3 regions of the Streptosporangium sp. H13245 genome follow, and region 1 is predicted to be linked to each of the others. Evidence: riboswitches for the same ligand, from Rfam matches in the RefSeq annotation. Region 1 holds a riboswitch; each other region holds the start of a gene.
The links. Region 1 has a riboswitch for cobalamin ahead of ACW9TB_RS28315 (ABC transporter substrate-binding protein). Riboswitches for the same ligand answer to the same signal wherever they lie in the genome.

Region 2: it holds a riboswitch for cobalamin, as region 1 does, so the genes downstream of both, ACW9TB_RS29445 (CbtB domain-containing protein) here and ACW9TB_RS28315 (ABC transporter substrate-binding protein) in region 1, are expected to answer to the same signal.
Region 3: it holds a riboswitch for cobalamin, as region 1 does, so the genes downstream of both, ACW9TB_RS20440 (hypothetical protein) here and ACW9TB_RS28315 (ABC transporter substrate-binding protein) in region 1, are expected to answer to the same signal.

Annotation. Positions count from the first base shown of each region.
Region 1 covers NZ_JBSZKT010000026.1:99,286-106,529, forward strand. Annotated here, with positions in the region: gene ACW9TB_RS28275 (HAD family hydrolase) at 1-438, shown strand, start outside; gene ACW9TB_RS28280 (radical SAM protein) at 451-1,413, opposite strand; gene ACW9TB_RS28285 (DMT family transporter) at 1,556-1,882, shown strand; gene ACW9TB_RS28290 (GNAT family N-acetyltransferase) at 1,945-2,505, shown strand; gene ACW9TB_RS28295 (DUF952 domain-containing protein) at 2,633-2,962, shown strand; gene ACW9TB_RS28300 (NUDIX domain-containing protein) at 2,972-3,520, shown strand; gene ACW9TB_RS28305 (hypothetical protein) at 3,615-3,884, shown strand; gene ACW9TB_RS28310 (TetR-like C-terminal domain-containing protein) at 3,892-4,542, opposite strand; cobalamin riboswitch at 4,673-4,871, shown strand; gene ACW9TB_RS28315 (ABC transporter substrate-binding protein) at 5,004-6,002, shown strand; gene ACW9TB_RS28320 (FecCD family ABC transporter permease) at 6,044-7,105, shown strand; gene ACW9TB_RS28325 (ABC transporter ATP-binding protein) at 7,102-7,244, shown strand, end outside.
Region 2 covers NZ_JBSZKT010000029.1:11,224-18,467, reverse strand. Annotated here, with positions in the region: gene cobO (cob(I)yrinic acid a,c-diamide adenosyltransferase) at 1-28, opposite strand, end outside; gene ACW9TB_RS29460 (VWA domain-containing protein) at 122-2,290, opposite strand; gene ACW9TB_RS29455 (histidine phosphatase family protein) at 2,386-2,949, opposite strand; gene ACW9TB_RS29450 (CbtA family protein) at 2,946-3,689, opposite strand; gene ACW9TB_RS29445 (CbtB domain-containing protein) at 3,697-3,891, opposite strand; adenosylcobalamin (AdoCbl) riboswitch at 3,909-4,042, opposite strand; gene dop (depupylase/deamidase Dop) at 4,179-5,696, opposite strand; gene ACW9TB_RS29435 (acyltransferase family protein) at 5,784-6,941, opposite strand; gene arc (proteasome ATPase) at 7,180-7,244, opposite strand, start outside.
Region 3 covers NZ_JBSZKT010000012.1:156,924-164,167, forward strand. Annotated here, with positions in the region: gene ACW9TB_RS20425 (L-threonylcarbamoyladenylate synthase) at 1-192, shown strand, start outside; gene ACW9TB_RS20430 (rhamnogalacturonan lyase family protein) at 198-2,513, opposite strand; gene ACW9TB_RS20435 (hypothetical protein) at 2,991-3,683, opposite strand; cobalamin riboswitch at 4,012-4,207, shown strand; gene ACW9TB_RS20440 (hypothetical protein) at 4,461-4,808, shown strand; gene ACW9TB_RS20445 (methyltransferase) at 4,999-6,057, opposite strand; gene ACW9TB_RS20450 (SDR family NAD(P)-dependent oxidoreductase) at 6,160-6,987, opposite strand; gene ACW9TB_RS20455 (TetR/AcrR family transcriptional regulator) at 7,085-7,244, shown strand, end outside.

The sequences.
Region 1 (7,244 bases):
GAGCGCCGCCGCATCGACGAGCTGATCCTGGCCCTCACCGAGCACCGGGTGGAGCTGGTCCCGGGCGTCACCGAGACGCTCACGGCCCTCGGTGAGCGCTACGAGCTGCTCCTGCTCACCAAGGGCGACCTGGAGGAGCAGCGGCGCAAGCTGGAGGCCTCACAGCTGGCCCACCACTTCCGCGAGGTGCACATCGTGATGGAGAAGGACGTCGCCACCTACCGGTGGCTCGCCCGTGAGCACGCGCTGGCGCCCGCGACGACCTGGATGATCGGCAACTCCCCGAAGTCGGACATCCTTCCCGCCCGGCAGGCGGGGATGAACGCCGTCTTCATCCCCAACGAGAACACCTGGGCGCTGGAGCAGAGCGACCTCGACCCCGGCGACGAGCGGGTGCTGCGGCTGGGCAGGTTCCCCGAGCTGCTGGACCACTTCTGAGGAAGCAGCCTCTCACAGGAGGGTGAGCTGGGCCTGCCGGGGCAACGCCAGCGGCAGGGGCTGCTCGGGCCGCGTCGGCCCCATCCCGTAGCGGGCCGCCAGCTGCAGGACCTGGCCGGTCAGGCCGCGCACGTAGGCGGGCTCGGCGTCGGCGCTCCTGCCGTACAGCTCGGCGTAGCGGGGCACGAGCGCCCGGTGGTGCTCACCCAGCCAGGCCAGATACCACTCGCGCGCCCCGGGGGGCAGGCGCAGCACCTGCGGGACGCAGCTGACGGCCCCGGCGTCGGCGATGCGCCGTACGGTGGCCGCGAGCTGGTCGGGGGAGTCGGTGAGCAGCGGCAGGATCGGCGCCATCGCCACCCCGCACGCCACCCCCCGCTCGTTCAGCTCGGCGACCAGCTCCAGGCGTTTTTGCGCGCTGGGCGCGCCGGGCTCGACGCTGCGGCGGATCCGGTCGTCGACGAACGCGATCGAGACCACCGCCCCGGCCCCCGGGGTGGCGGCCAGCAGGTCGGCGTCGCGCAGGATCAACCGGCTCTTGGTGTGCACGGTGAACGGCGCCCCGGCCTCGCGCAACGCCGCCACCAGGCCCGGCATCAGCCGGTAGACCTCCTCCACGCCCTGGTAGCAGTCGCCCCCCACCCCCACGGTGACGTGCTCGCCGTCCCAGCGTGAGCCCAGCTCCGCGCGCAGCCGCCGGACGATGTTGGTGCGCACCACGATCCGCGACTCGAAGTCGCCTTCGGCGTTCAGCCCGAGATAGCGGTGCCCGCGGCGCACCGAGCAGTAGCGGCAGGCCTGGGCACACCCCCGGTAGGGGCTGACCGCCCAGCCCTCGGGCGTACGGTCCAGCGCGGTGCGTGCCTGCACCTCGTAGCAGGTCAGCGCCCCGTGGACCCTGGTCAGCGCGGAGCGCTCGATCCGCGGCCTGGCGTCGGGCGGCGCGGCGAGCAGGGGAGGCGCGTCCCATCGCATACGGCTCAGTGGAACACGCTTTCGACACCACTCGCAAGCCGGGCAGGTCGTGGCGCCGGACGGCGCCGCCGCCGGAGGCCGGCCGCTGGCGAACGGCGGTAAATGGTATGTTTATCCCGATTTTCGGGGGAGTGGTGTGATCATGGCGTGGTTGATGCTGGCAGGGGCGATCATCGCCGAGATCGTGGCGACCACCGCCCTCAAACTGAGCGACGGATTCGCCCACAAGGGCTGGTCGGTCGTCGTCGTCGCCGGATACGTCGCCGCCTTCGTCCTGCTGGCCCAGACGCTCAAACTGCAGATGGAGGTCGGCACCGCCTACGCCGTCTGGGCCGGGGTCGGTACCGCCGCCATCGCCGCCATCGGCGTGCTCTTCCTCGGCGAGACGATCAACCTCGCCAAGGTCGCGGGCATCGTCCTGATCATCGGCGGCGTCGTGGTGCTCAACCTGGCCGGAAGCGCCCACTGACCCCCGCGCGCCCCCCGGATAACGGCTCGCCCGCCACCGGGCGGCTGCCCTACCCTGGCCGGGTGCTGAAGCCTTCCTACCCCATCCGGACCGACCGGCTGGTCCTGCGCCCCTACACCCCCGCCGACCTCGACGCCCTGTACGCGATGCACCGCCTGCCCCAGGTCACCCGCTACCTGCAGTGGGGGCCGCGCGACCGCGAGCAGACCCGCGAGGCGCTGGAGAGAAAGATGAACGAGACGGCCCTGCTGGACGAGGGGCAGGCCCTCACTTTGGCGGTGGAGCTCGCCGCCACCGGCGAGCTGCTCGGCGACGTCCTCCTGGTCTGGCACAGCCGCGCACACCGGGGCGGCGAGATCGGCTACGTCTTCCACCCCGACCACCACGGCAGGGGATACGCCACCGAGGCGGCCCGGGTCCTGCTGGAACTCGGCTTCGACGGCCTGGGCCTGCACCGCATCGTCGGACGCCTCGACGCCCGCAACGAGGGCTCGGCCCGGGTGCTGGAGAAGCTCGGCATGCGCCGCGAGGCCCACCTCGTCGACAACGAGATCATCAAGGGCGAGTGGACCAGCGAGATCGTCTACGCCATCCTGCACCGCGAGTGGCGCGCCCGCCGCTGATCCCCCGTACCGCTGAGCCTCCGCACCGCGCGGCCGAGGCGTCCGGGCGGACGCCGAGACCTTCGGCCCCGGTCCCGTCGGCGGGCTCCGGTTGAACGACGGGCACACACAGGGCACCATGTCTGCGATGACCATTCTGCATCTCGCCCTGGCCTCCGACTGGGACGCCGCCCGCCAGGCGGGGGAGTACCGCGTCTCCACCCTCGGCCAAACCCTCGACGAGGTCGGCTTCATCCACGCCTGCGCCGACCACGACCAGCTGCGCGGCGTCGCGGAGCGCTTCTACCGCGGCGTCGCCGACCCCCTGGTGCTGCTCAGCGTCGACCCCGCCGGGCTCGACGTCCGCATGGAGGTCCCCGACGACGCCCCCGAGGCGTTCCCGCACATCTACGGCCCCCTCCCGGTCAGCGCGGTGACCTCCGTCGTGCCGTTCACCCCGCCCGGCCCCCTTCAGTAGGCTCCGCGCATGACCGACGTATCCGGACCGACGATCCGCACCCTCGACTCCATGGTCGTCTACACCAACCCGTGGATCAGCGTGCGCGAGGACCGCATCGAGCGCCCCGACGGCTCACACGGCATCTACGGCGTCGTGGACGTGCCCGACTTCGCCATCGTCATCCCCATGGAGAACGACGGCTTCCACCTCGTGGAGGAATACCGCTACCCGGTGCGGCGGCGCACCTGGAACTTCCCCCAGGGCGGCGTCAAGGACAGCCCGTCGCCCCTGTTCACCGCCCACACCGAGCTGACCCAGGAGACCGGCCTGCGCGCCACCTCGATGACCCACCTGGGACGCCTGGACAACGCGCACGGCACGACGGGCCAGAACTACGACATCTTCCTGGCCACCGGCCTGACCGCCGGTGCCCACGAGCGCGAGCACACCGAGCAGGACATGCGCCAGGACTGGGTCTCCCGGGCCGAGCTGGAAAAGATGATCCTGCGCGGCGCCATCACCGACAGCAACTCGATCGCCGCCTACGCCATGCTCCTGCTGCGCGGCGCGGCCTGAGAGACCGGCCCCGCCCCCTCTGCGCCGACCACATCACCGCAAAACCGGTGATCTCACCTCCCACACGACGGCCTCGCGGCGGTACGCTCAGCCCATGTCGAACCTGATCGTCATCCTCCTCCTGACGGCGGTCATCGTGGCGGCGATCATCGCCCTGATCGTCTTCGCGGTACGAGCGGCACAACGTCCCAGAAACGCCCTGGTCGGCGGGGGAATCGGCCCCGAGCTCGTCGAACGGCTCCTGGAACTCAAGGCCTCCGGCCAGTTCGACCAGGCCGTCTTCCTGGTCCGCGGCGAGACCGGCATGAGCCACCGCACCGCCGCCCGGTTCGTCAGGAAGCTCAAGCCCGCGCCCCCGCCCTGACCTCTCCTCAGCCGGTGCCCTCGCCTGCGGGGGGCGGCGGGGGAGCTGGGCGGCCGATGCCGCCCAGCAGGTTGGCGACCAGGGCTTCGGCGAACTCCTCGGTCAGCGGCCGGTCGGGGATGAGCAGCCGGTGGTAGCAGGCCCCCCACAGCTGGTCGACGGCCACCTCAGGATCCAGGTCCTCGCGCAGCTGACCGCGCTGCCTGGCCCGCTCCAGGGCCCGTACGGCCAGCGCCCGGCGCGGCCCCGAATAGCGTTCCCGGTAGACGGCCGCCAGTTCGGGATCGGTCTGGGCCTGGCCGATGAGCTGCGGCACGACGGTCCCGGCCCGGGTGTCGCGCATCAGATGGACGAACGCTTTCAGCTGCGCGGTGAGATCGGCGGCGATGTCACCGGTGTCGGGAAAGGCCAGGATGGGGCCGACCACGCCGAAGTAGCCCTCCAGGGCGAGCGCCCCCTTGGAGGGCCACCACTTGTGCAGCGTGACCCGGCTCGCCCCCGCCAGGGCGGCGACCTTCTCGACGGTGAAACCGGCCATGCCCTCGGCCAGCAGGAGCTCACCGGCCGCCCGCAGCACCTCCCGGCGTACCTGGTCGGCCGGACGGCGCCCTCGCCCGCGCCGGGCGGGCGGGGCGGCGGGCGGGCTGGGGTGCGTCACGCTCAACCTCCCGGGAACGCGCACGCGGCGCGGCCACACAACATATGTACACAGCGTACATAGTTTTGCGGGGAAACCACCCGCGGGCACCGTACCCGCCACGGCCGCGAAGACCCGCACGGGTGGGCGCTTTGTCGTTGATGGGTGGTGTGCGAGCATGGTCGGCGTAGGCGAGTGCGGAACGAGGAAGCCGGTGTGAATCCGGCGCGGTCCCGCCACTGTGATCGGCGAGCGAACCCCGACGAAGCCACTGCCCGGACCACGGGTGGGAAGGCCGGGGCGAGCCTCGACCCGAGAGCCAGGAGACTCACGCGGTCGCCTCCTCGATGAACTGGGGCGGATCTCCCCGGAGAGGAGCTGGGTTCTCATGCCCGTCGAGCCGGTGGCCGCGCCGAGAGGCCCTGCCGCGTTCCCTCTTTCCGATCCGCCCCGTTGTGCAGATTCCGTGAGAGGAACACGTCATGACGGGCAGACGCCCCACCCCCCTCCTGCTCGCCCTCCTGGTATCCGGAGTGCTGGCCGCCTGCGGCGGCGCCCCGGCTGAGAACGCCCCCGCCCCCGCCGCCCCGGCCGCCTCCGCGCCCGCGGGCTTCCCGCTCACCCTCGACAACTGCGGCGTGAAAAGCACCTACGAGCGGCCGCCGCAACGGGCGATATCGATGAACCAGCACGCCACCGAGGTGATGCTGGCGCTCGGCCTGGAGAAGTCGATGATCGGCACCGCCTACCTCGACGACAAGGTGCTGCCGGAGTACCAGGCGGCCTACGACGCCATCAAGGTCGTCTCGAAGGAGTACCCGGCCTATGAGGCCCTCCTGGCCGAGGAGCCCGACTTCGTCTACGGCGGCTTCGACAGCACCTTCGACGAGAAGGAGGGCCGTAGCCGCGACGCCCTGCACAAGGCCGGTATCAAGACGTACCTGAACGTCGAGGAGTGCGCCGAGGGCGCGGTGCCCATCAGCCTGATGGACACCGAGATCCGCAACGTCGCGAAGATCTTCGGCGTCCCCGGCCGGGCCGAATCGCTGATCACCACGTTGCGGGCGCCCCTCGACACCGTGAGGACCACGCTCGGCGACGCCGCCCCGGTCAAGCTGTTCGTCTACGACAGCGGCGACAAGACCGCCTTCACCGCCGGAGGCAAGGGCGTCGGCAACGAGATCATCAAGCTGGCCGGGGCGGAGAACGTGTTCGCCGACGTCGACAAGGTGTGGGGCGACGTGTCGTTCGAGCAGGTCGCCGAGCGCGCGCCCGACTGGATCGTCATCTACGACTACGGCGACCAGCCGGTGGCCGACAAGGAGAGGTTCCTGCTGGCCAACCCGGCGCTGAAGGACGTACCGGCCATCAGGAACAAGCGGTTCGCGGTGCTGCCGCTGTCGTCGGTCGTCCTCGGCGTACGGGCCCCGGCGGCCGTCGAGGCGCTGGCCCGCCAGCTGCACGCCGACCGCTTCAAGTGAAACCGCTTCAGGTGGAACCGCTTCAGGTGAAACCGCTTCACGTGAGCGAACCGGCCGCGAGCGCCGTGCTTCCGGCACGGCGCCCGGGACCGCCATACCCGGTCGTGATCGGCCTGCTCGTGCTCCTGCTCGGCGCGGCGGGCACCGCGGCCGTCGCGGCCGGGTCGGTGGCCCTGCCGGCCGGGCAGGTGTGGGGCATCCTGCTGCACCACCTGCACCCCGCCCTGGCCGAACCGGCCTGGACACCCGTACGCGAGACCATCGTGGTGGACGTACGGCTGCCGAGGGTCGTCCTGGCGGGGGCGATCGGCGCGGGCCTGTCGGTCTGCGGCATGGCCCTGCAGGCCCTGGTACGCAACCCGCTGGCCGACCCGATGCTGCTGGGGGTCTCCTCCGGCGCCAGCGTCGGGGCGGTCACCGTGGTGGTGTTCGGCCTGAGCGTGTTCGGCGCGTTCAGCCTGCCGATCGCGGCCTTCCTCGGGGCGCTGGCCGCGCTGGTGGCGGTCTACTTCCTGGCCCGCTCGGGCGGGCGCATGACGACGGTGCGGCTGGTGCTGGCCGGGGTGGCCACGGCCGAGGTGCTCTCAGCCGTGGCCAGCTTCCTGGTGGTGACCTCCAACGACCCGCACAAGACGCAGGCGGCGGTGCGCTGGATGCTGGGCGGCCTGGCCGGGACCACCTGGACGGTGGTGGGGATTCCGGCGGTGGCCGTCCTGGTGGGGACCGTCGTGCTGGTCGGGGTGTCTCGGCCGCTGAACCTGCTGCTGGCCGGGGAGGAGGCCGCGGCCTCGCTCGGGCTGGACGTGCACCGCTTCCGGGCGGCGCTGTTCGTGCTGGTCGCCATGATGATCGGCACGATCGTCGCGGTCAGCGGCACCATCGGCTTCGTCGGACTGATCATGCCGCACGTCGTCCGGTTGCTGATCGGCGCCGACCACCGCCGGGCGCTCCCGGCGACGGCGCTGCTGGGCGCGGCCTTCCTCATCGCGGCCGACCTGGCCGCCCGCACCCTGATCGCGCCGGAGGAGATCCCGGTGGGCATTATCACCGCGCTGGTCGGCGGCCCGTTCTTCCTGTGGCTGATGCGGAGGCGTTCCAAGTGACACTGACCGCGGAGAACGTGTCGGTCCGCGTCGGCGGCCGCGACCTGGTCAGCGAGGTCTCGCTGGAGGTCGCCGAGGGGGAGATGCTCGCCCTGGCCGGTCCCAACGGCGCGGGCAAGTCAACCCTGCTGCGTACCTT
Region 2 (7,244 bases), on a different contig from region 1:
GCACGCTGACGGGTTTGCCCTGCGGCATCGTCGCCCTCCCTTCGCTGTCATGCGACTCACTTCACTGTCGTACGGCACGGCGTCCTCGCCGCGCCAACCGCCCCTGCCGGTCCTTTGGCGGTCACGCGGCGCCGCGCCGCTCGCGGACCATTCCGGCCAGGTCGGTGAGGTCGTCGAGGTGTACGGTCTCCGCGCCCATCCGGGCCGCCAGGGAGGCGGCGAGGCCGAGGCGCACGTGGCCGCCCTCGCAGTCGACCACCACGCCCGCCACCCCGGCCAGCAGTCCCGCCGCGCGGTGGGACTCCTCGACGGTTCCCGAGGTGGCCCGCCCGTCGGTGACCAGGACCACCAGCGGGCGCCTGGACGGGTCGCGCAGGCGCTCGACCCGCAGCACCTCGGCGGCCCGCAGCAGACCGGCGGCCAGCGGGGTCCTGCCTCCGGTGGGAAGCTCGCGCAGCCGGGCCGCACCGGCCTCGACGGAGGAGGTGGGCGGCAGCACCAGGTCGGCGCGGGCGCCCCGGAAGGTGACGAGCCCGACCTTGTCGCGGCGCTGGTAGGCGTCGAGAAGCAGGCCGAGCACCGCTGTCTTGACCGCGCGCATGCGCTGCCTGGCGGCCATGGAACCGCTGGCGTCCACGACGAACAGCACCAGGTTGCCCTCGCGGCCCTCGCGGACCGCCTCCCGGAGGTCGCCGCGCCGCAGCAGCAGTCCCGGCCCGCTCCTGCCCCGCGCGACCTGGTACGGGGCGGCGGCGCCGACGGTGGCCCGCAGGTGGAGGGAGCCGGGGTGGCCCTCGGGGACCCGGGCCCCCGTGGTACGGCCCAGGGGCGTCCTGGCGCGCGACCGGCGCCCCGGGGCTCCCGCGCCGACGCCGGGGACGGTGAACAGCCTGGTGCCGCCCCCGGGCTCGGCGTCGAAGGTCCGCTCGCGGGCCGGTACTCCCCCGGCCGTCTCCCCCGGTTCCCGGGGATCCGCCGGGGCCTCCCGCATGCCGGAGGCGTCCCGGGCGTCCTGGGTGTCCGGGGGTACGGGCCGGGGGGCGTCCCCGTCGTGACCGCCGGTGCCGTCCGTGCCGTCCGTGCCCGGGTCGTCCGGGGAGGCGCCGCCGTCGGGCGCGGGGCCGTCCGGGCCTCCGTCGGGGTCGGTGCCCCCGGGGCCGCCGGAGTCGTCCGGGCCCTCGGGATCGCCGGGGTCGTCGGGGATCTGGTCCAGGAGGTCCTGGAGCTTGGACTCGTCCAGGCCGGGCGCGTCGAAGGGGTCGCGGCGGCGGCGGTGCGGGAGCGCGAGCCTGGCCGCCTCCCGTACGTCGTCGGCGGTGACGGAGGTGCGGCCCTGCCAGGCGGCGTGCGCGATCGCCGCGCCCGCGGTGACCAGGTCGGCCCGGAGCCCGTCCACCTCGAACCCCGCGCAGACGGTGGCGATCCTGAGCAGTGCCGCGTCCGGCAGGACGACCTGGGCGACCCTGGCCCGGGCCTCGGCGATGCGCGCGGCGAGCGCCCGCTCCTCGTCCGACCAGGCGGCGGCGAAGGCGTCGGGGTCGGCCTCGAAGGCCAGGCGGCGCCGGACCACGTCCACCCGCTGGGACGGTTCCCGCGAGGCCCGGACCTCCACGGTCAGCCCGAAGCGGTCGAGCAGCTGCGGGCGCAGCTCCCCCTCCTCGGGGTTCATCGTCCCGACCAGCAGGAACCGGGCGGCGTGCCGTACTGACACCCCCTCGCGCTCGACGTAGCAGGTCCCGAGGGCGGCGGCGTCGAGCAGCAGGTCCACCAGGTGGTCGTGGAGGAGGTTGACCTCGTCGACGTACAGGACGCCCCGGTGGGCACCCGCCAGGAGGCCGGGTTCGAAGGATTTCACGCCCTCGGTGAGAGCTCGTTCGATGTCGAGGGAGCCGACGAGGCGGTCCTCGGAGGCGCCGACGGGCAACTCGACCAGACGGGCGGGCCGGGCCTCACCGGAGCGGGCCGCCTCGGGCCGGGGCGCGGAGGACGCGGAGGACGCTGCCGCGCCGGTCCGGACGGTGCCTTCTGTACGGGCCTCGTGCGGCCCGTCGGGGCAGCCGGGGTCGGGGGCGGCGGGGTCGCAGGAGAAGCGGCAGCCGGGCACCACCTCGACGGGCGGCAGGAGGGCGGCCAGTGCCCGCACGATCGTGGACTTGGCGGTGCCCTTCTCCCCCCTGACCAGCACTCCCCCGACGCGGGGGGAGACCGCGTTGAGGATCAGCGCGAGTTTCAGGTCCTCCAGCCCCACGATCGCGGTGAAGGGATAGCGGGAGTCAGGCACCTTCGGGATCTCCTTTTCTGCGGCCGAACAGCCAAGCGGCCGATTAGCCGGATGGCCAGGTCACCGGGTCGTCACGTCAGCCGGGCCTTCGGGTGTTCACGTCGTCATGGGGAGTAGCTGAGCCGCCAGCGCCCGCCGCGTCCGGTGAGCGTCACGCGGGCCAGCGGCGCGACGTCGACGCGCCAGAAGGCCTGGGCGGGGGCGCCGAGGGCGTGGACGACCGCGGCGCGGATGATCGCCGGGTGGGTGACCGCGACGGCCCTGCCGGGAGCGCGGGCGGCGAGCCAGCCCGACACCCTGGCGAGGAGCGCGGTGACCGGTTCCCCGCCGTGTGGCGCCGCGCCGGGGTCGCCGAGCCAGGACGCGAGCGCCTCGGGTTCGGCGGCCTCGACCTCGCCGAGCGTCAGGCCGCTCCAGCGGCCGTAGTCGCAGTCGGCCAGCAGCGGGTCGGGCTCGGCCCGCAGGCCGAGCGCCGCCGCCGTCTGGACGCAGCGCAGCTCGGCGGGACAGGCGGCGGGGCCGGGGCCGAGGTCCCGCGCCATCGCCTCGGCCCGGCGCAGGCCGCGTTCGTCGAGTGGTTCGTCACCCGGGAACGCGGCCCGTACCGTCGCCGAGGTGGAGGCGTGGCAGACCAGGAGCAGGCGGGTGACCCCCGAGGGGGTCGTCACACCGGGCCGCGCCTGCGGGCGGCGAAGGCGAACAGCGCGCCGACGCCGGTCCAGAAGACCACCTGGGTCCCGATGGAGGCGACCCTGAAGTCCCACAGGAGGTCGGCGGGGAAGCCCTGGGGCACCTCCGAGATCTCCGGCAGGAGGATCCAGGCCGCGACGACGGGGATCAGCACGGTGGCGCCCGCCGCCAGCCAGCGCACCCACGGTTCGCTCCGCGCGGCGTAGCGGTAGGCGGCGGTGCCCGCGGCGACGGCGAGGATCCCGATGACCACGGCGACCAGGTAGAGCACGGTGCGCTGGTTGATGGTCTCCGGATCACCGACGGCCGGTGGGTTGGCGGGATATTTCACGAAAGGGATGAGAACGACGGAGGTGAACGCGGCAGCGGCGAGGGTGACCGCGAGCACCGGTTCCGAGCGGGGTCCCGCACGGCCGCGTACGGCCGCGTAGACGAGGGAGAACAGGCCCCCGACCGCCAGGCCGTACAGGCCGAGGGCGAGGAAGAGCCCGAAGCGCTGCCCGTCCCTGCTGACCAGGGCCTCCTCCTCGTCGTGGGAGTGGGCCGCGGTCGCGGTGTCGTCGTGTGATTCGGCCGGGGCGGCGGCCGCGGCGGCCGCCTCCTCCAGCGCGATGGCCTGGTCGATGCGCGGTTCGCCGACGGTGTAGGCGAAGACGGCCGCGAGCAGCCCTGCGAGCAGTCCGACGACGAGGCCCCGGACGATGAGTTTGGTGATCACCGATGGCTCAGTGGCACGGTACGCCGAGCAGGTGGCGCCCGTCGTGCATGAGTTCGTGCAGGTAGTTTCCCGCCTGGGAGATCGCTCCCTGGTCGAAGGTGACCAGGTAGGCGAGGAGCAGCAGCACCGGTACGGCGAGCAGCCAGCGGGTGAGCGAGGGCCATGGGATGGGCTGGTTGTGCGGTGCCGAGATCTGGCTCACGGCCACCTCCTCCGGGATTGACGCGTCCCTTTTCGTAGGTCGGTGGCGGCCGAGTGTGACCTGACTCCCGGCTCCTGGGAGCCGGTTACAGTGGCGCGACCGCACCGGAATCTCACCGGATTTCCCTCGCACCGCCACAAAACACCCGGAACGTATCCCGGTTCTCCGTCCTCCGTCAATCCGGATGTCCGCTTTGACGGGATCCGGTGTTCCAGAGTTTCCCGACGGCCCCGGACACGCCGAGGGGGGAGGCGGCCCGGCCGGGCCGCCTCCCCCCTCTCAGGAGGTCACTGCTCGCCGGTCAGCGCCGTCACCAGCTCCGCGGCGGTACGGCAGCGGTCGAACAGCTCGCCCACGTGGGCCTTGGTACCGCGCAGCGGCTCAAGGGTGGGGACGCGCTGCAGCGACTCGCGGCCGGGGATGTCGAAGATGACCGAGTCCCAGGAGGCCGCGGCCACCGACTCGCTGTACTGGCTCAGGCAGCGTCCGCGGAAGTAGGCACGGGTGTCGTTGGGCGGCACCTCGATGGCCCTCTGCACCTCTTCCTCGGTGACCAGGCGCTGCATCCGGCCCCGGGCGACCAGCCGGTTGTAGAGCCCCCGGTCGGGACGGATGTCGGAGTACTGGAGGTCGACGAGCTGCAGGCGCGGGTGCGACCAGGGAAGGCCGTCACGGGTGCGGTAGCCCTCCAGGAGCTCCAGCTTGGCCACCCAGTCGAGCTCCCCGGACAGCTGCATCGGGTCCTCCGCCAGGCGGGTGAGGACCGACTCCCAGCGCTCCAGGATGTCCTTGGTGGGCTCGTCCAGGCCGTTGGCGCTGCGCTCCTCGGCGTACTTGCGCGCGAGCTCCAGGTATTCCATCTGGAGCTGCACGGCCGTCAGCCTGCGGCCGTCGCGCATGGAGATCTCGTACTTGAGCGTGGGGTCGTGCGAGACCGCGCGCAGGGCCTGGACGGGGTTGTCCACCGCGAGGTCGCGGGTGAAGTAGCCGTCCTCGATCATGGCCAGGACGAGCGCGGTGGATCCCAGCTTCAGGTAGGTCGAGATCTCCGACATGTTGGCGTCGCCGATGATGACGTGCAGGCGGCGGTATTTCTCCGGGTCGGCGTGGGGCTCGTCCCGGGTGTTGATGATCGGCCGCTTGAGCGTCGTCTCCAGGCCCACCTCGACCTCGAAGAAGTCGGCCCGCTGGCTGATCTGGAAGCCCTCGCCCCGGGAGTCCTGGCCGATGCCGACCTTGCCCGCGCCGGTGACGACCTGCCGGGAGACGAAGAACGGCGTCAGGTGCCTGACGATGTCGGCGAACGAGGTGGCCCGGCGCATGAGGTAGTTCTCATGGCAGCCGTAGGAGGCGCCCTTGTTGTCGGTGTTGTTCTTGTAGAGCTGGATCGGGGCGTTGGCCGGCATCGCCGAGGCGCGGACCGCCGCGTCGTGCATCACCCGTTCGCCCGCCTTGTCCCAGATCACCGCCGCCCGAGGGTTGGTGCACTCGGGCGTGGAGTATTCGGGATGGGCGTGGTCCACGTACAGCCGGGCCCCGTTGGTGAGGATCACGTTCGCCAGGCCGAGGTCCTCGTCGGTCAGCTGGCTCTGGTCGGCCACCTCCCGCGCGAGGTCGAACCCTCGTGCGTCCCGCAGCGGGTTCTCCTCCTCGAAGTCCCACCGCGCGCGCCGCGCCCTGGCCGCCGAGGCCGCCAGATAGGCGTTCACGACCTGAGAGGAGGTCACCATCGCGTTGGCCCCCGGCTGTCCGGGCACGGAGATGCCGTATTCGGTCTCGATGCCCATCACCCGCCGTACCGTCATGCGCACCCTCTGTTCGTCAGGGACTGATTCTCTCCGTGGTATCTATTCCCGACCCTAGACCCTTCACTATGCCCGGTGGTCGGACAGTTATGGCACCGAAGCCTTTTCGCCCGTTGCGAGGGGGAACGAGGAGAGCGCGGGGAGCTGTGACGGGGAAGGGGATTCGCCCCTCCGCCGCCTCCGGGATTTGACGAACTCCTGAAGCGGGCGCTCGGCCACCCGGTACACCAGGTAGGAGAACGCCATCGCGGCCAGCACGGTGACCAGGGCGGTCAGCGGGGGCGGCAACACGTCCCGCAAGGCCGGGATGATCAGGACCGCGGCCGGGGTGTGGAACAGGTAGAGCGGGTAGGTGAGCGCGCCCAGGACGACCAGGCCGCGCCAGCGCAGCCACCCCAGCCAGCCCAGCGCCACCATCGCCATGAGCACGTAGAAGCCGATCACGGTGGCGATCACGGCCCACTCGGGCACGGGCATCGCGGCGTAGCCGACGTTCTCCACCCGCCCGGCCACCCGGTCGATCGCCGCGCTGACGGCCAGGCCGCCGCTGATCCCGGCCAGGCACCACAGGACGAGCCTGGGCCCGAACTTCGTCATCAGGAAGAACGCCATGCCCCCGACGAAGTACGCCGCGTACTTGGGCATGATCACGAGATCGACCCACGCCTCGTCGCTCCCGGCGAAGAACCCGGCCGCCAGCAGCCAGACGCCCATGAAGACCAGGCAGCGGTTGAGCGTCACCCCGGTGATCACCAGGATCGAGATCAGCACGTAGAAGCGGAGCTCCACCCAGAGCGACCAGTAGACGCCGTTGGCGTCGTAGACGCCGAAGGCCCGCTGGAGCATCGTCAGGTTGATCCCGTACTCGCCGAGGCCGAGCTTGGGGTCCAGGGCCTTGGCGGCGGTCAGCCCGTAGACGGCGGCGGTGACGGCCACGCTGACCCAGTAGGCGGGATAGAGCCGCACCAGCCGGGAGAGGGCGAACGCCCCCAGGCCGCGTCCCCAGATGCTCATCAGGATCACGAAGCCGCTGATCATGAAGAACAGCTCGACGCCAAGGATGCCGAGCCCGGAGAGGGTGGAGATCGCCGGGAACAGCTCGGCCGGGCGCTCGCCCCACACCGAGGCGAAGGCGATGAAGAAGTGGAAGGCGAGCACCGCCATGGCGGCGAAGAAGCGCAGGAGGTCGAGTTCGGCGAGGCGGCCACTTCCCCGAAGCGCCTCGCGGGACCCCGTGCCGTTCACCGGGCGGCCGGTCCGGAATGTTCACGCACGCCACTTGGACGGCGTCTCGATCATTCGGGTTCCCTGTGACCGCTGTCTATTTCTGTCCACTTACGGGACGGATGTGAAAAGAGATACCGACCTACATCAACAAAAAGGATGAAACAGGACATTAAATACGTACGGAAAATCAGCCGGAGACGCCGGCGGCGCGGCCCCCGTGCGGGGGCCGCGCCGTCGGTCACGCGTGGCGGTAGATCTACAGATACTGACCGGTGTTGGCCACCGTGTCGATGGAGCGCCCGGCCTCGGTGCCCTGCTTGC
Region 3 (7,244 bases), on a different contig from region 1:
ACCCTGCTGCTGCCCGACGAGGCCGAGCCCCTGACGCAGGGCTGGGAGATCAAGGAGAGGCTCGACCACGTGGTGGACGCCGTCATCGACGCCGGTGAGTGCGGTGCCGTCCCGACCACGGTCGTCGACCTCTCCCAGGACGAGCCCGAGATCCTCCGGCGGGGCACCGGAGACCCGTCCCCGTTCGAATAGGAGGGTCAGGGCAGGTAGACCTTCGGCTGCGGTGGGGTGGCCATGCCGTCGCCGATGAAGAAGCCCGGGTGCGGCGGCTGGTTGTAGGCGGTGTTCTGCCAGGCCAGGGCGACCCGGTACTGCGGGTCGTGCAGCAGCGTGTGGATCTTGACGTTGGTCGCGTTCGGCGTGCTGTAGATCCGCAGCGCGGTGTTGCCGGAGGTGGGCCAGACGATCTCCTCGCGCCAGTCGCCGAGCAGGTCGCCCGACAGGGACGGGGTGGACTTGGTGCCGTTGTTGGAGTGCACCCCGGAGGCGGTCAGCAACCGGGTCTCCCCGCCGGTGCCGTACTTGTCGACGCGGGTGCCGTCCACCAGCTCGCGGACCGGGTCACCGTCCCACCAGGCCAGGAAGTTGGCCGAGGAGGGGGTACGGCCGACCGGGGCCCCGGAGGAGTTGTACAGGTTGCCCATGTTGGTGCCCGCGCCCCAGAACTCCGCCCCGGGGCTTCCCGCGTGGACGTCGGCGGCCACGCCCCGGCCGGGTCCCTCCGCGCCGCCGTTGCCCGGACGCTGCCAGAGGACCTGCCCGGTGCGGGCGTCGTGCACGTCGGCCGCGGGCTGGTCGCCCGACTCGTGGATGGTGAACACCTCCAGGCCGGACCGGCCCGGGATCAGGTCGCCCACGTGCAGCGCGTCGCCGTGCCCGAAGCCGGTGCGGTACATGCCGGTGCCGTTGTCGTCGATCGTGGCCGAGCCGTAGACGATCTCCTGCCTGCCGTCGGCGTCCACGTCGGCGACGGACAGCTGGTGGTTGCCCTGCCCGGCGTAGCCGCCGTTGCCCGAGGAGTTGGAGTCGAACGTCCAGCGCCGGGTCAGCGAGCCGTCGCGGAAGTCCCAGGCGACGACGACCGCCCGGGTGTAGTAGCCGCGCGCCATGATCAGGCTCGGCCGCCGTCCGTCCAGGTACGCCGTACCGGCCAGGAACCGGTCCACCCGGTTGCCGTAGCCGTCCCCCCAGGAGGAGACGGTGCCGCGCGGCGGCTCGTAGCCGACGGTCGACATCGCGGCGCCGGTCTGGCCGTTGAACATCGTCAGGTACTCCGGCCCGGCCAGGACGTAGCCGGAGGAGTTGACGTGATTGGCGCTCGCGTCGCCGATGGTGACGCCCCGGCCGTCGACCGTGCCGTCGGCGGTCTTCATCGCCACCTCGGCCCGGCCGTCGCCGTCGTAGTCGTACACCTGGAACTGCGTGTAGTGGGCTCCGGCGCGGATGTTGCGGCCCAGGTTGATCCGCCACAGCCGGGTGCCGTCGAGCTTGATCCCGTCGATGTGGACCGGGCCGGTGGTCCCGGACTGGGAGTTGTCCTTGGCGTCGCCGGGCTCCCATTTGAGCACCAGGTCCAGCCTGCCGTCGCCGTCCAGGTCGCCCGTGCTCGCGTCGCTCGCGGTGTGGTCGCCGCTGGGCGGGCTGATCGGCACGTCCAGGTAGCCGCCGCCGAAGCGCAGCGAGGCCCCCGAGGCGCCCTGCTCGACGCCGCCGACCACGGCGCGCACCGTGTACGAGGCGTCGGCCGCGGCGCCGGGGTCCAGGTGGTTGGTGGAGGTGGTGACGGTGGCGATCCGGGTGCCGCCCCGGTAGACGTTGAACGCGGTGTCGCGGGACTCGGTGCCCAGCAGGCGCCAGGACACCAGGTTGCCGCTGCCGGAGCGCACGCTGATCAGGCCGCGGTCCAGGTCCTCCATCTGCTTGGCGTCGCCGGGGACCGGGTCGGTGGCGCCGACCCTTACGAGCCGCCACTGCTGGTTGGCGCCGTTGAGGTCGGTGTACTGGGAGAGACGGCCACCGTCGGCGGTGGACCACTCCCAGGTTTCGAGGGCCTTGCCGCTGTTGCGGTTGATCAGGCGGATGTGGTCGGCGTCGCTGTCGACGACGCGGAACTGCTGGTTGGCGGCATTGGTGTCACCCCACTGCACGACGTTGGCGCCGTCGGCGGTGGAGCCGGAGGCGATGTCGAGGACCTTGCCGCTGTGGCGGGAGCGCAGCCGGTAGTAACCGCCGCCGGAGTCGACGAACCGCCACTGCTGCCAGGCGCCGTCGTTGCGGGACCACTGGACGATGGGGGCGCCGTCGCCGGTGGCGAGGTCGAGGACGTCGACGGCCTTGCCGCTGTGCCGGTTCACCAGGAGATACCAGGCGCCGGTGTCGATCGTCGCGGCGGCGGCCGGGGCGGCGGCCACCAGCGACTGGCACAGCGCGAGCAGCATCGCGACGGCTGCCGCGAGAGCCGCGCCGGTATGACGGCGCGCGCGTCGCGGGGGAGGGCTTGCGAGTCTGTTCACGGGGGGAGTGCCTCTCGTTACGTACGGTGGGACCACGAACGCGCGACGGATGCCGTTAGCGCTAACATTTCCGCCGGATGTCTGGCGCTTCACAGGTACGAAGGCAGATGTGTGCCAAGTGTTGGCACCGGCGTCGCGACCGTCAAGAAGCGTGCGCGGTTCCCGGAGGCCCCGGCGTACGACCGGCGTCCCGCGCGCCCGTCCCGGTCATCGCCGCCCGGCGACCGGCCCGCGCGTCACCTGCGCCTCCCCGACGCCTTCCCTGCGCCTTCCCGGAGACCGGAGCCGTCCACGGCGGCGCCTCCCCGGCTCGCGGGGAAACCCCGGGAGCTGAAAGTTTCAGCACCGCGACGGTACGCCCGCCGTCGCGGCCACATCCGCACGGTCATGCCACGGGCGCGCCGGTGGCATCGTCGGGGAGCGGGTGCTCGCGTGAACCCAGGTCGCGCTTCGGCCGTAGGACCTCGATCCTGCCGTTCAGCCGTGCTCGCCCTCCGGGATGCCGTCCGAGGAGATGGCGCCCTCCTCCGGGGTGCTTGTCAGGTAGGCGTGCTGGTGGCCGTTGCCCGCGTCGACGTTGAGCTGGTCGAGCTGGGTGGCCGCGACGGACCACAGCGCGACGGCGGTCGAGCGCTGGCGCGCGGCGAGGTCGAGGAAGGTCTGCCGGGTGTCCTCGGGAAGCCGCAGCCCGGCCGCGTACGTGTCGATCGCCGTGGCCAGGGCGGTCACCGCGCCGCGGAGCCCGCCGCGCGCCACGTTGGTCGCGGTCGATCCCGAGGGGGTGGGCGCGTGCTTTTCCGCGGTCTCGCGGAGGACCCGCTGCCAGTCGGTGACCTGCTCCGGTTTCGCGGGCTGCGCGTCGGCGGTCCTGTCCTGGGGGAGTGCCTGGGCGAGTGCGGACAGGACCTTGTTCAGGTCGTCGGCACTCGTGCGCGCCAGGGTGGTCAGCTCGCGGATCTGCTGGACGTCCCGTTTCGCCTCCGCCTCCCGCATGTCGGCGATGGCGACCTGGGTGGCGTCGGGGCTGCCCACGGCGTGGCCGATCACGGCTCCGAGCGATCCCGCTATCAGGGTGGCGGCGAGGACGGCGACGGTGTAGCCGACCCGGTTCGACCGGCGGGCGCCGGGCTGGGGTCGGGCCGATACCGGTCTGCCCGTCTTCTGAACCACTGACGACTCCTCTTTGTCCCGAGACCCCGGCGAACGGCTGACGCCGAGGCTACTGTTCCCGGCGATCTCCGTCCATCTTTCGCCGCTTGATCGAGGATTTTCCCAGAAAAGACCCATTTAGCACACCATCACCGCATGTACGGAATGAGGAACGCGCGGCCGGATCCGGCTCGGTCGCGCCTCATCTGAGGAATCTACATTGTAAAGGCGTCTGGTCGACCTCAAGATCATTTTTGGGGGGCTCGCCGCCCACGGACAAAGCGCACCGACGGAGGAAGGGCGCCTGTCACCCCGTCACGGTTCCGAGCCGAGGGCCGAGGCTGTCCGCTTTGTCGTTGATGGGTGGTGTGCGAGCATGGTCGACGTAGGCGAGCGCGGAACGAGGAAGCCGGTGTGAATCCGGTGCGGTCCCGCCACTGTGATCGGCGAGCGAATCCCGACGAAGCCACTGCCCGGGACAACGGGTGGGAAGGCCGGGAGGAGCGTTGACCCGAGAGCCAGGAGACTCACGCGGTCGCCACCTCGCGGAAGTTGGGGCGGATCTCCCCAGGAGAGGAACGGTGCTCGTCATGCCTGGACCCCGGTCTCCCGGCCCTGGACGTGTCCGGTGACCCCGCCTCCCGGCCGTCGCCGGGGAACGGCACCCGCGTCCCGCCCTCAGGAGAGCGCGTACGGGCATGCGGCGGAACGAAGGAGCCACACCGGCATTCCGCACGTGCGGGCGCTGCCCCCGGGGCTCGGCCCGCTGGACCGTACCGGAAAGGGCGTCGAGCACGCATGAGCAGGATCACTGTCTGTCGCGGCTGCTGTTGCGGCAGCAGCCGCAAGGTCCCCGGCCTCGACCACGACGAGCAGGTTCGCCGCCTTTCCCGGATCGCCGACGTCCGCCTCAGCGACTGCCTGGACGTGTGCGAGCAGGCCAACGTCATCGTCGTCCAGCCCACTCCCGCCGGGCGGGTGGCCGGTGGGCGGCCGGTCTGGCTGGGGCTGGTCAACCAGGACGAGGCCGTCGACGACATCGCCTCCTGGCTGCGCGCGGGTGGTCCCGGACTGTCCGAGGCGCCCGCCGTTCTCGGCCTGTACCAGATCACCCCACCGGCCCGGCGGAGGCCCGAACGTCCGTGAAGGTCTCCGCGCGCGAGGATGACGACGGTCGGGCGGGTTCCACGGCGCCGTTCCCGGCTCGGCCGTGTCGCCGTAGCCGTACCGAGCGGCCAGGTGTCCTCGGCGGGGTGTCCGAGCGGGGGTTCGGCGGAGTACCACCGGATGATCCGGTCACCGGCCCGCGATCACGGCGTGGGTGTCCCCGTCGTCGTCATCGGCCCGGTGGGGCGCAGTCGAGGATGACCTGTCCGAGCGCGGTGTCGTGGACGCCGACGAGGTCGAGCCCGGCTTCGGCGGCGATGGCGGCGTAGTCCTCGACGGTGCGCTCGCGACCGCCGCTGAGGACGAGCATGCGCAGGTTCATCTCGGCGAACATGGCCGGATCGTCGCCGGGACCGCCGTTCGACTCGATCATGACGACCCGTCCGTGCCGCCCGGCCGCGTCGGCGCACCGGCGCAGGATCAGCAGGGCGTCGTCGTCGCCCCAGTCGTGCACCACGCGTCTGAGCACGTAGGCGTCGCCTCCGGTGGGCAGCGGGTCGAAGAAGCTCTGGCCGACGAACTCGCACCGCGTGTCCAGCCCGCGTTCGGCCAGGTGGCGGCGTCCCCGCTCCACCGTGCCCGGCAGGTCCACGAGCGTGGCCCGGATGTCCGGGTTGGCGCGCAGCACTTCGGCGAGCAGGGCGCCGGTGCCGCCGCCGACGTCGACCACGTGCCGTACGCCGGACCAGTCGTACCCCTCGGCCGCGTCGGCGACGTAGTCGGGTCCGGAGGCCATCGTCGCGTCGAACGACGCGCTCATTCGCGGGTTCGCGGCGAGATGGTCCCAGAACGGGGCGCCGAAGACCGTCTCCCACGCCGGTCGCCCGGTGCGGGCCGTGTGGAGCAGGCCGGTGAACGCCAGGTCCATCTGCCCGCCGAAGCCGTCCAGGTCGAGCCGCGCCCGCATCCCGGCGGGGTGGCCGGAGGCGAGCAGCGCGGCGGGCTCGTTGGCCGCGAACCTGCCCGGCTCCCGTTCGGTGAAGATGCCGTGGCAGGCCAGGTGGCGCAGCAGCCGGTCCAGCGCGTCCGCGTCGGCGCCGGAGCGGCGTGCCAGCTCCTCGACGGGCACCGCGTCACCGGCCATCAGATCGGTGAGCCCCAGCGTGGCCGCGACCCGCACCGCCATCGGGGTGACCAGGTCCGTCGCGGGTGCCAGTATCTCCGATGCCGCCTCCCAGGCCGACGGCCGTCGGTGCTGCTCGTTGTGGTCGTTCTCGGCGGTGGTCATGTCACGGAACTCTCCTCGCGCGGGGCCGGGTGTCGCCTGTTCGAAAGCTACCGGGTGGCCGGTCCGCTCGGTCTTGGACAAATCGGCACTCGGGCGAACGGGTCAAGGGCGCAGCAGGTGGCCGGTCAGGTCGTACAGGCGCTGGGCGGCGGCCGGGTCGAGGGAGGGCAGGGAGGGGTCGAGCGGGCGGCGGCGGTCGTAGGCGAGCAGGCCGCCCCTGCCCGGCGGGTCGTCCATCAGCTCGATGATCGGCGCGATGGCCTTCTCGACCGGCTGGGCGGCGAGCCTGGCCAGTAGTTTGATGACGGTCTTGGTCGGTTGCCCGAGGTGGTCGGTGCCGCTGTCGGTGAAACCGGGGTGGTGCAGCAGGTAGCGGGTGCGGGCGTCGGGATGGTTGGCGGCGTACGCGACGCCCAGGAGGTCGGTGGCGCGTCCGCCCTGCAGCATGGCCTTGATGCCGCCGTAGCCCTGCCTGAGTGACAGGTCGTCCCAGTGGACGCGGCCCTTGGTGACGCCGACGCCGCAGACGTTCACGATCATCGGGTTCTCGCCGCGCTCCAGCAGGCCGGTCAGGCCGTGGGCGAGCAGGAAGCGGCTGACGTAGTACAGGGCGAAGGTGGCCTCGTAGCCGTCGGGAGTCTCCACCCGCCGCGGGAAGTGACGGATCGCGGTGGAGATCAGGCCGTCCAGCGTGTCGTGCCGCGCCGTGATCTCCCTGATCACTCGTGCGTTCTCCGCCACCGAGGTCAGGTCGGCCCGCAGGAAGGCGGCCCGTTCCGCGGCGCCCAGCCCGGCGGCCTCGTCGAGGAGGCGCCGCCCCCCGGCCGGGTCGCTGCCCACGACCGTCACCCGGTCGCCCCGGCGCAGGAAGTGCAGGGCGAGCCCCCGGCCCATGCCGCGTGTTCCGCCCGCCACGACATATGTCCCCATATTTCACCTCATAAGTCATCGAACGCTGACTTGAAGGAAGGTAGCACGACCCCCGCGTAGAATGTCAACGATCGATGACTAAGTGAGGGAGTCCGCGGTGCGGAAGAGGGACAGGGAGGCCACCCGGGCGCGACTGCTGGAGGCCGCCAGGCTGCGCTTCGCTCGCGAGGGCTACGACGCCACCAGCGTCCGCGACGTCGCCAGGGACTCCGGCGTCGACGCCACCCTCATCTTCCGTTACTTCGGGTCCAAGAAGC